DNA from 2 places in the Nocardia sp. NPDC060255 genome. Region 2 is predicted to be linked to the other one. Evidence: riboswitches for the same ligand, from Rfam matches in the RefSeq annotation. Region 2 holds a riboswitch; the other holds the start of a gene.
What was found. Region 2 has a riboswitch for thiamine pyrophosphate ahead of thiC (phosphomethylpyrimidine synthase ThiC). Riboswitches for the same ligand answer to the same signal wherever they lie in the genome.
Positions count from the first base shown of each region.

Region 1 (3,405 bases), on a different contig from region 2:
AAAAGCCTAGTGGCGCAGGGGTGTCCGGTCTGGACGGACAATCTTCGCGTCGAACGAGGAGAACGGCAGGCAACCGGCCGGATGGTGTCCGCGCAGGCCGGGTCAGACCACTAGTTCGGGTTCTCGCATGGACAGTTGCCGCGCCGAGAACCAGCGCATCCCCTTGGCCAGCAACGGCAGCATCAGCACCATCAGCAGTAGGCGCATGCTCTGCACACAGGTGATCAGCGGCAGGTTGGCGTCCATCGACTCGGCGGTGGCCAGCACGGCGTTGATACCGCCGGGCGTGGTGGCCAGGTAGATATCGGACAGCTCGAGGTCGACGAAGGTGGCGACCGCGAAGGCCAGGCCTGCGACGATGGCGGACAGCGCGACGATGGTGACCGTCATGCCGGGGATCATCCGTGCCATCTCGCGGACGACGGTCCGGGTGAAGCGGGTGCCGACCTCGAAGCCGATGAGCACGAACAGCAGATCCTTGAACAGGTTCGTCGGCGCGTACCCGTGGCTGACGCCGAACGCGGTGAGCGCCGCGGTCATCAGCATCGGCCCGATCAGCGCGGGGCTGGGCAGGCTGAGCCGTTTGCCCAGCTTGGTGCCGACGACGCACAGCATGACCGCGATGGACAACCCGGCGACCTGATCACCGCGGCCGACGATCATCCAGAACGGCAGATCAGGATTGGTGACCGAGGCGCCGAGCGTCGCGTGCTCGGTGCTCATGCCATCGCCGCTGTGGTTCAGCAGCGCACCGAGAGCGGGCGCACTCACCGCGACCAGCGCGACCCGCAGGTATTGCATGAACGCCACCTGGCGCGGATCCGCGTCCATATCGTCGGCCACCGCCACCACCGCCGCGGAACCACCGGCCAGCAGGCCGAGCGTCGCGGTCGGCAATTCCACGTGGGCGAAGCGGGCGAACACCACCGCGACCAGCAGGCTGATCAGCAGCGTCGCCACCGTCACCGCGAGCACCGGGATCAGCGCCAACCCGATGCTGGACAGCAGCGAGATCTCCAGATAACTGCCCATCAACACACCGAGCATGGACTGCACACCGCAGGTCAATTGCCGAGGCATCGGCGCGGGCAACTTCCCGGCCAACGCCAGCGCGCCGCCGACGACGATCGCGAGGATCATCTGTGGTGCGGGAAAATGCACTCGATTGAGTAACTCCGCCCCGGCAAGCACCGAGGCCAGCAGAGCTACCCATCCGATCACTTGCCTCCGAGTCATACCTAGTAATCCTTGCCCCAGCTAATGAACAAACAGTAACGACTCCGTTATCAAAGTTAACGGACGGTGTGATCCCGGCCGCATGGCGCCAATTGCCTGTTCAGAGCGGACATTTCCTAAGTCACGCAGATCTTCGGACTGTACCCGATATCCACCGTAGCAACTCGAGCGAACTCGCAGCTCACAGCTGTTTGCCAGCTTCGCTGTCCGGATCGCCCGGGCCGCCGGGCCGCAGCGTGTACGATTCGCCCGAACCACCCCCACCGCGGGAGCTCGGGCAAGGCCGGGCTGAGAGGGCGAACCCCAGCGCTTCGCCGACCGCATGAACCTGTCCGGGTAATGCCGGCGTAGGAAGAGCGTTTCGGGCATGTCTGCATCGACCCTGCACAACTCCGAACGGCACGAGGCCCCCTTCACCCTCGACGAGCCCGCCCCGAAGGTGCTGTCCTTCTGGGACCAGAGCGCATTCTGGGCAAACCTGGGTGTCAGCCTCATCGCCTTCTCCGGCGCGTACACCGTGCTGGCACCGAATTCCGACGGCGCACCGCAGATCTCCATTTCCGCGGGCATCCTCGCGATGATCGTCGGCACCGTCGTCGGCGGTCTGATGCTCGGCTTGGCGGCCGTGCCGGGCGCGAAGACCGGCAAGCCGGCGATGGTGCTGTTGCGCGGCCTGTTCGGCGCGAAACTCAGTTATCTGCCAACGGTTTTGAACATCGCCCAGCTGATCGGCTGGGGCACCTTCGAATTGATCGTCATCGGTGACGCGGCCGACGAACTGTTCGGTGGTGGTCCGCACTGGCTCTACGTGGTGGCGGCCGGGGTGCTCACCACGGTCCTGACCATCTGGCCGCTCGGCTCGGTGCGGATGTTGCGCCGGTTCGTCACGGTCGGCGTGGTGATCGCGCTGATCTGGTTCTACATCCAGTTCTTCCGCACCGGCCTGCCGGACCTGTCGGCAAACCCTGGCCCGCACGGCAGCGGCCCGTTCGGCGCGGACTGGAACCTCTTCTGGATCGCCACCGACGCGGCGCTCGCGGTATCGATCTCCTGGGTGCCGGTCGCCGCCGATTACACCCGGCACTCGCGCAGCACCGGCACGGCGTTCGGCGCGGCCAGCGGGGCGTATGCGGTCACGCAGATCGTGGCCTACACGCTCGGCCTGTTCGCGCTTGCGCGCGCCACCGGCGACGGCCAGTACTCGCCGTTCCTGCAGGTCAGCCTCGGCGGACTGTTCTTCTTCGTCTTCGTGTTGCGCGAGGCCGACCAGTCCTTCGCCAACGTGTACTCCACCGCCGTCTCGATCCAGAACCTCGCCCCGCGCGTCGACCGGCGCATTCTGTCGATCGGCCTCGGCCTGCTGATCACCCTGCTCGCGCTGCAGCTGAACATGGCCAACTACTTCGGCTTCCTCGGCCTGATCGGTTCGGTGTTCGTGCCGCTGCTCGGCGTGCTCGTCGCCGACTTCTTCCTGCGCGCGAAGGGCGAGTGGAACACCGCCGACGACGCCCCGCCGCGCTGGGGCATGATCCTCGCCTGGCTGGCCGGGCTCTCGGTCTACCAGCTCATCAACCCGGGCGACGCCGGCGTGTGGACCGACTTCTGGGTGAACATCCAGGAGCAGCTGCACTTCACCAAGCAGGCGTGGATGAGCGCGTCACTGCTGTCGTTCCTCGTCGCCTTGGTGGTCGCGTGGGCGGTCGGGCGGGTCGCGACACTGCGGCAGGACAGGGTAGCCGGCGGCGCATCCGCCTAGCTGCCACGATGGAGTGATGGGCGAGGTCAGGATCGGCACGTCAGGGTGGGTGTATCCGCCGTGGCGTGGCGTCTTCTACCCCGAGGGTGTGACGCAGAAGCGTGAGCTCGCGTACCTGTCGCAGCACATGAACAGCGTCGAGATCAACGGCTCGTTCTACGCGCTACAGCGCCCGTCGAGCTATCAGAACTGGGCGGGTCAGACGCCGGACGATTTCGTGTTCGCGGTGAAGGGCAGCAGATTCATCACGCATATGAAGCGGTTGCGCGCTGGCGACGAGTCGCTGGCGAACTTCCTCGCCTCCGGCCTGCTCGCCCTCGGCCCCAAACTGGGCCCGATCCTCTGGCAGTTGCCGCCGAATTTCCAGTTCGATCCGGACGTGCTCGACACCTTCTTCGGTCATCTCCCCCGAA
Region 1 is NZ_JBHXAU010000010.1:61,645-65,049, reverse strand. Features, by position in the region: gene ACFWF1_RS19730 (DUF4254 domain-containing protein) at 1-10, shown strand, start outside; gene ACFWF1_RS19725 (AbrB family transcriptional regulator) at 103-1,236, opposite strand; TPP riboswitch at 1,492-1,607, shown strand; gene ACFWF1_RS19720 (purine-cytosine permease family protein) at 1,604-2,992, shown strand; gene ACFWF1_RS19715 (DUF72 domain-containing protein) at 3,009-3,405, shown strand, end outside.
Region 1: another riboswitch for thiamine pyrophosphate. It lies ahead of ACFWF1_RS19720 (purine-cytosine permease family protein); the one in region 2 lies ahead of thiC (phosphomethylpyrimidine synthase ThiC).

Region 2 (3,405 bases):
ATCGCGGGAGGTGCACCTGGCGGTCCTGACCGCGCTGCCGCTCAATGTGCGTTCCTGGCAGCTGCTTTACCGCACCACCGATCTCAACGAACAGCCCACCGTCGCCGTCACCACGGTCATCCTGCCCGCGGGCGCGGATCCGAATCGGTCCCGTCCGCTGGTCTCGCTGCAGTTCTACTACGACAGCGCGAGCAACGACTGCTCGCCGTCGTATGTGCTGCAACAGGGTTCGGGCCTGGCCGGGCTCGAGGGCATCCACTCGCAGAGCGAACTGATCGCGATCGCCGGGCTGATCAGCCAGGGCTGGGCGATCTCGGTGCCGGACTACGAGGGACTCGACGGTCACCTCACGGTGCCGAAGGAACCCGGATACCTGACCCTCGACGGCATCCGCGCCGCCGAAGGTTTCCAACCGCTCGGCCTGGACGGCACGAACACCCCGGTCGCCCTGTGGGGCTACTCCGGCGGCGGCATGGGCTCCGGCTGGGCCGCCGAAATGCAGCCGACCTACGCACCCGAACTGAACGTCAAGGGGATCGCCCTCGGCGCGCCGACCTCGGATGTGGTGTCGCTGCTGCACGTCAACGGGTCGATGTTCTCGTCGCTGATCGGCATCGGCATCTCCTCACTGCGCAAGGCCTATCCGAAATTCAAGGAGGCGGCCGACCGGTACCTGACGCCCGAGGGGCAGGCGCTGATGGACCGGACCGAGCGCACCTGCCTGCCGCGCAACGCGGTCACCCAGATGTTCGTCGACTACGGGCGACTGCTGACCATTCCGATTCCCGACTTCCTGCAGGTTCCCGAGATCAAGGAGACCTTCGAGCAGACGGTGCTCGGACGCAACATCCCCACCGCGCCGATCTTCCTGTACCAGGGCGTTTTCGACGAAGCGGTGCCGGTCTGGACCAATGACCGGCTCGACCAGCAGTGGTGTGCCGGTGGCGCGTCCGTCATCTATACCCGCGATCATCTCAGCGAGCATCTGAGCCTGCCGTCGCTCGGCATGGCGGGCACGCTCAACTGGCTGAAGGCGCGGCTCGCGCCCAACGCACCCGACCAGGTCGGCTGCCGCACCGACAACGTGGTGTCCATGCTGGCCGACTTCAACGCCCTGCTCACGCAGATCGAGATCAACCTGAACGCCACCTTCGGCGCGCTGGGTTTCCCGATCGGCCCACGCGAGCGCTGATCGCCCGCCCGTTGCCTGGCCCCCGACCGGAATGTCCGGTCGGGGGCCAAGCTTTTTCGGGTCCGCGGGGCGGAGCTCGTCCGATCATGGGGCGACCCACAGGATGTGGCTGTAGTCTCGGCCTGGAAAATTTCACACCGCCAACGGGGGCTCGCACCAGCGGGCTGAGAGGACGGCTAGGGCCGTCGACCGTATGAACCTGACCGGGTAATGCCGGCGTAGGGAGGAACAATCATGGCTACTGCTACGTCCAAAGACGGCTCCGAGATCATCGACACCGTCACCACCGGACCCATCGAAGGCAGTGTCAAGCACTACACCGAGGTGGACGGGCTGCGCATTCCGGTCCGTCGGGTCAATCTGACGAACGGTGAGCATTTCGACGTCTACGACACCTCCGGCCCGTACACCGACGACACAGCCCAGATCGATCTGGAGTCGGGCCTACCGAAATTGCGTGACACCTGGGCAAAGCCCGAGGTCGACGGGCCGCCGACCCAGCTCGCCTGGGCGCGCCAGGGCATCATCACGCCCGAGATGCGTTTCATCGCTGCCCGCGAAGGTGTGACACCGGAGCTGGTACGCGACGAAGTGGCCCTCGGTCGCGCGGTGATTCCCGCCAACCACAAGCATCCGGAGCTGGAGCCGACCATCATCGGCAAGAAGTTCCTGGTGAAGATCAATGCGAACATCGGCAACTCGGCCGTCTCGTCCTCGATCGCCGAGGAGGTGGAGAAGATGGTGTGGGCGACCCGCTGGGGCGCGGACACCATCATGGACCTGTCCACCGGCAAGAACATCCACGAGACCCGCGAGTGGATCCTGCGCAACTCCCCCGTCCCGGTCGGCACCGTGCCGATCTATCAGGCGCTGGAGAAGGTGAACGGCGATCCGACCAAGCTCACCTGGGAGATCTACCGCGACACCGTGATCGAGCAGTGCGAGCAGGGTGTCGACTATATGACCGTGCACGCTGGCGTGCTGCTGCGCTATGTGCCGCTGACCGCCAAGCGGGTCACCGGCATCGTCTCGCGCGGCGGATCCATCATGGCCGCTTGGTGTTTGGCGCATCACCAGGAATCGTTCCTGTACACCAACTTCGCGGAACTGTGCGAGATCCTGGCGAAGTACGACGTGACGTTCTCCCTCGGTGACGGCCTGCGGCCCGGCTCCATCGCCGACGCCAACGACGAGGCGCAGTTCGCCGAGCTGCGCACCCTCGGCGAGCTGACGAAGATCGCGAAATCCTTTGGCGTGCAGGTGATGATCGAGGGCCCGGGGCACGTGCCGATGCACAAGATCGTGGAGAACGTGCGGCTCGAGGAGGAGCTGTGCGAGGAGGCGCCGTTCTACACCCTCGGCCCGCTCGCCACCGATATCGCGCCCGCTTACGACCACATCACCTCGGCCATCGGCGCCGCGATCATCGCACAGGCGGGCACGGCCATGCTCTGCTACGTCACCCCGAAGGAACATCTGGGGCTGCCCAATCGGGACGACGTCAAGGTCGGCGTGATCACCTACAAGATCGCCGCGCACGCCGCCGACCTGGCCAAGGGGCACCCGCACGCACAGGACCGGGACAACGAATTGTCCAAGGCGCGTTTCGAATTCCGCTGGCGCGACCAGTTCGCGCTGTCGCTGGATCCGGACACGGCCAGGGAATACCACGACGAAACCCTGCCCGCCGAGCCCGCCAAGACCGCGCACTTCTGCTCCATGTGCGGGCCGAAGTTCTGCTCGATGCGCATCTCCGCGGACGTGCGCGAGTACGCCGCCCGCAACCAGCTCACCGATGTGGCGGCGATCGAGGCCGGGATGGCGGAGAAGTCCGCCGAGTTCGCCGACAGCGGGAACGCGGTTTACCTGCCGATCGTCACGTAGGTCGAGTTCGCCCGTCCAGCAACACGTCCGGCTCCCGCGCAGCTGCGGGAGCCGGGCGTGACGACACGTCGATTCGGGGCCAGTGGGCTGACGTCGTTGGCGGTGCTGTTGCGCGTGTTGCTTGCACTGCTGAGGTAGTCGGAAGTGCAAGGGCCTCAGCTACGTTCGTAGGTCCCGGTCAGCTCTCCGCGGGCGATGACGTGCCCGTTGATGGCAAGCAGTGTTTTGGCGAGCGTCGCATCACCTCTGAGTCCGCTCGTGGTATCGAGTGCGAAGATCTGGAAGACATAGCGATGCGGACCGTGTCCCGGGATAGGGCGTGGACCTGC
Region 2 is NZ_JBHXAU010000001.1:53,196-56,600, forward strand. Features, by position in the region: gene ACFWF1_RS00270 (lipase family protein) at 1-1,192, shown strand, start outside; TPP riboswitch at 1,326-1,434, shown strand; gene thiC (phosphomethylpyrimidine synthase ThiC) at 1,427-3,076, shown strand; gene ACFWF1_RS00280 (YbhB/YbcL family Raf kinase inhibitor-like protein) at 3,232-3,405, opposite strand, start outside.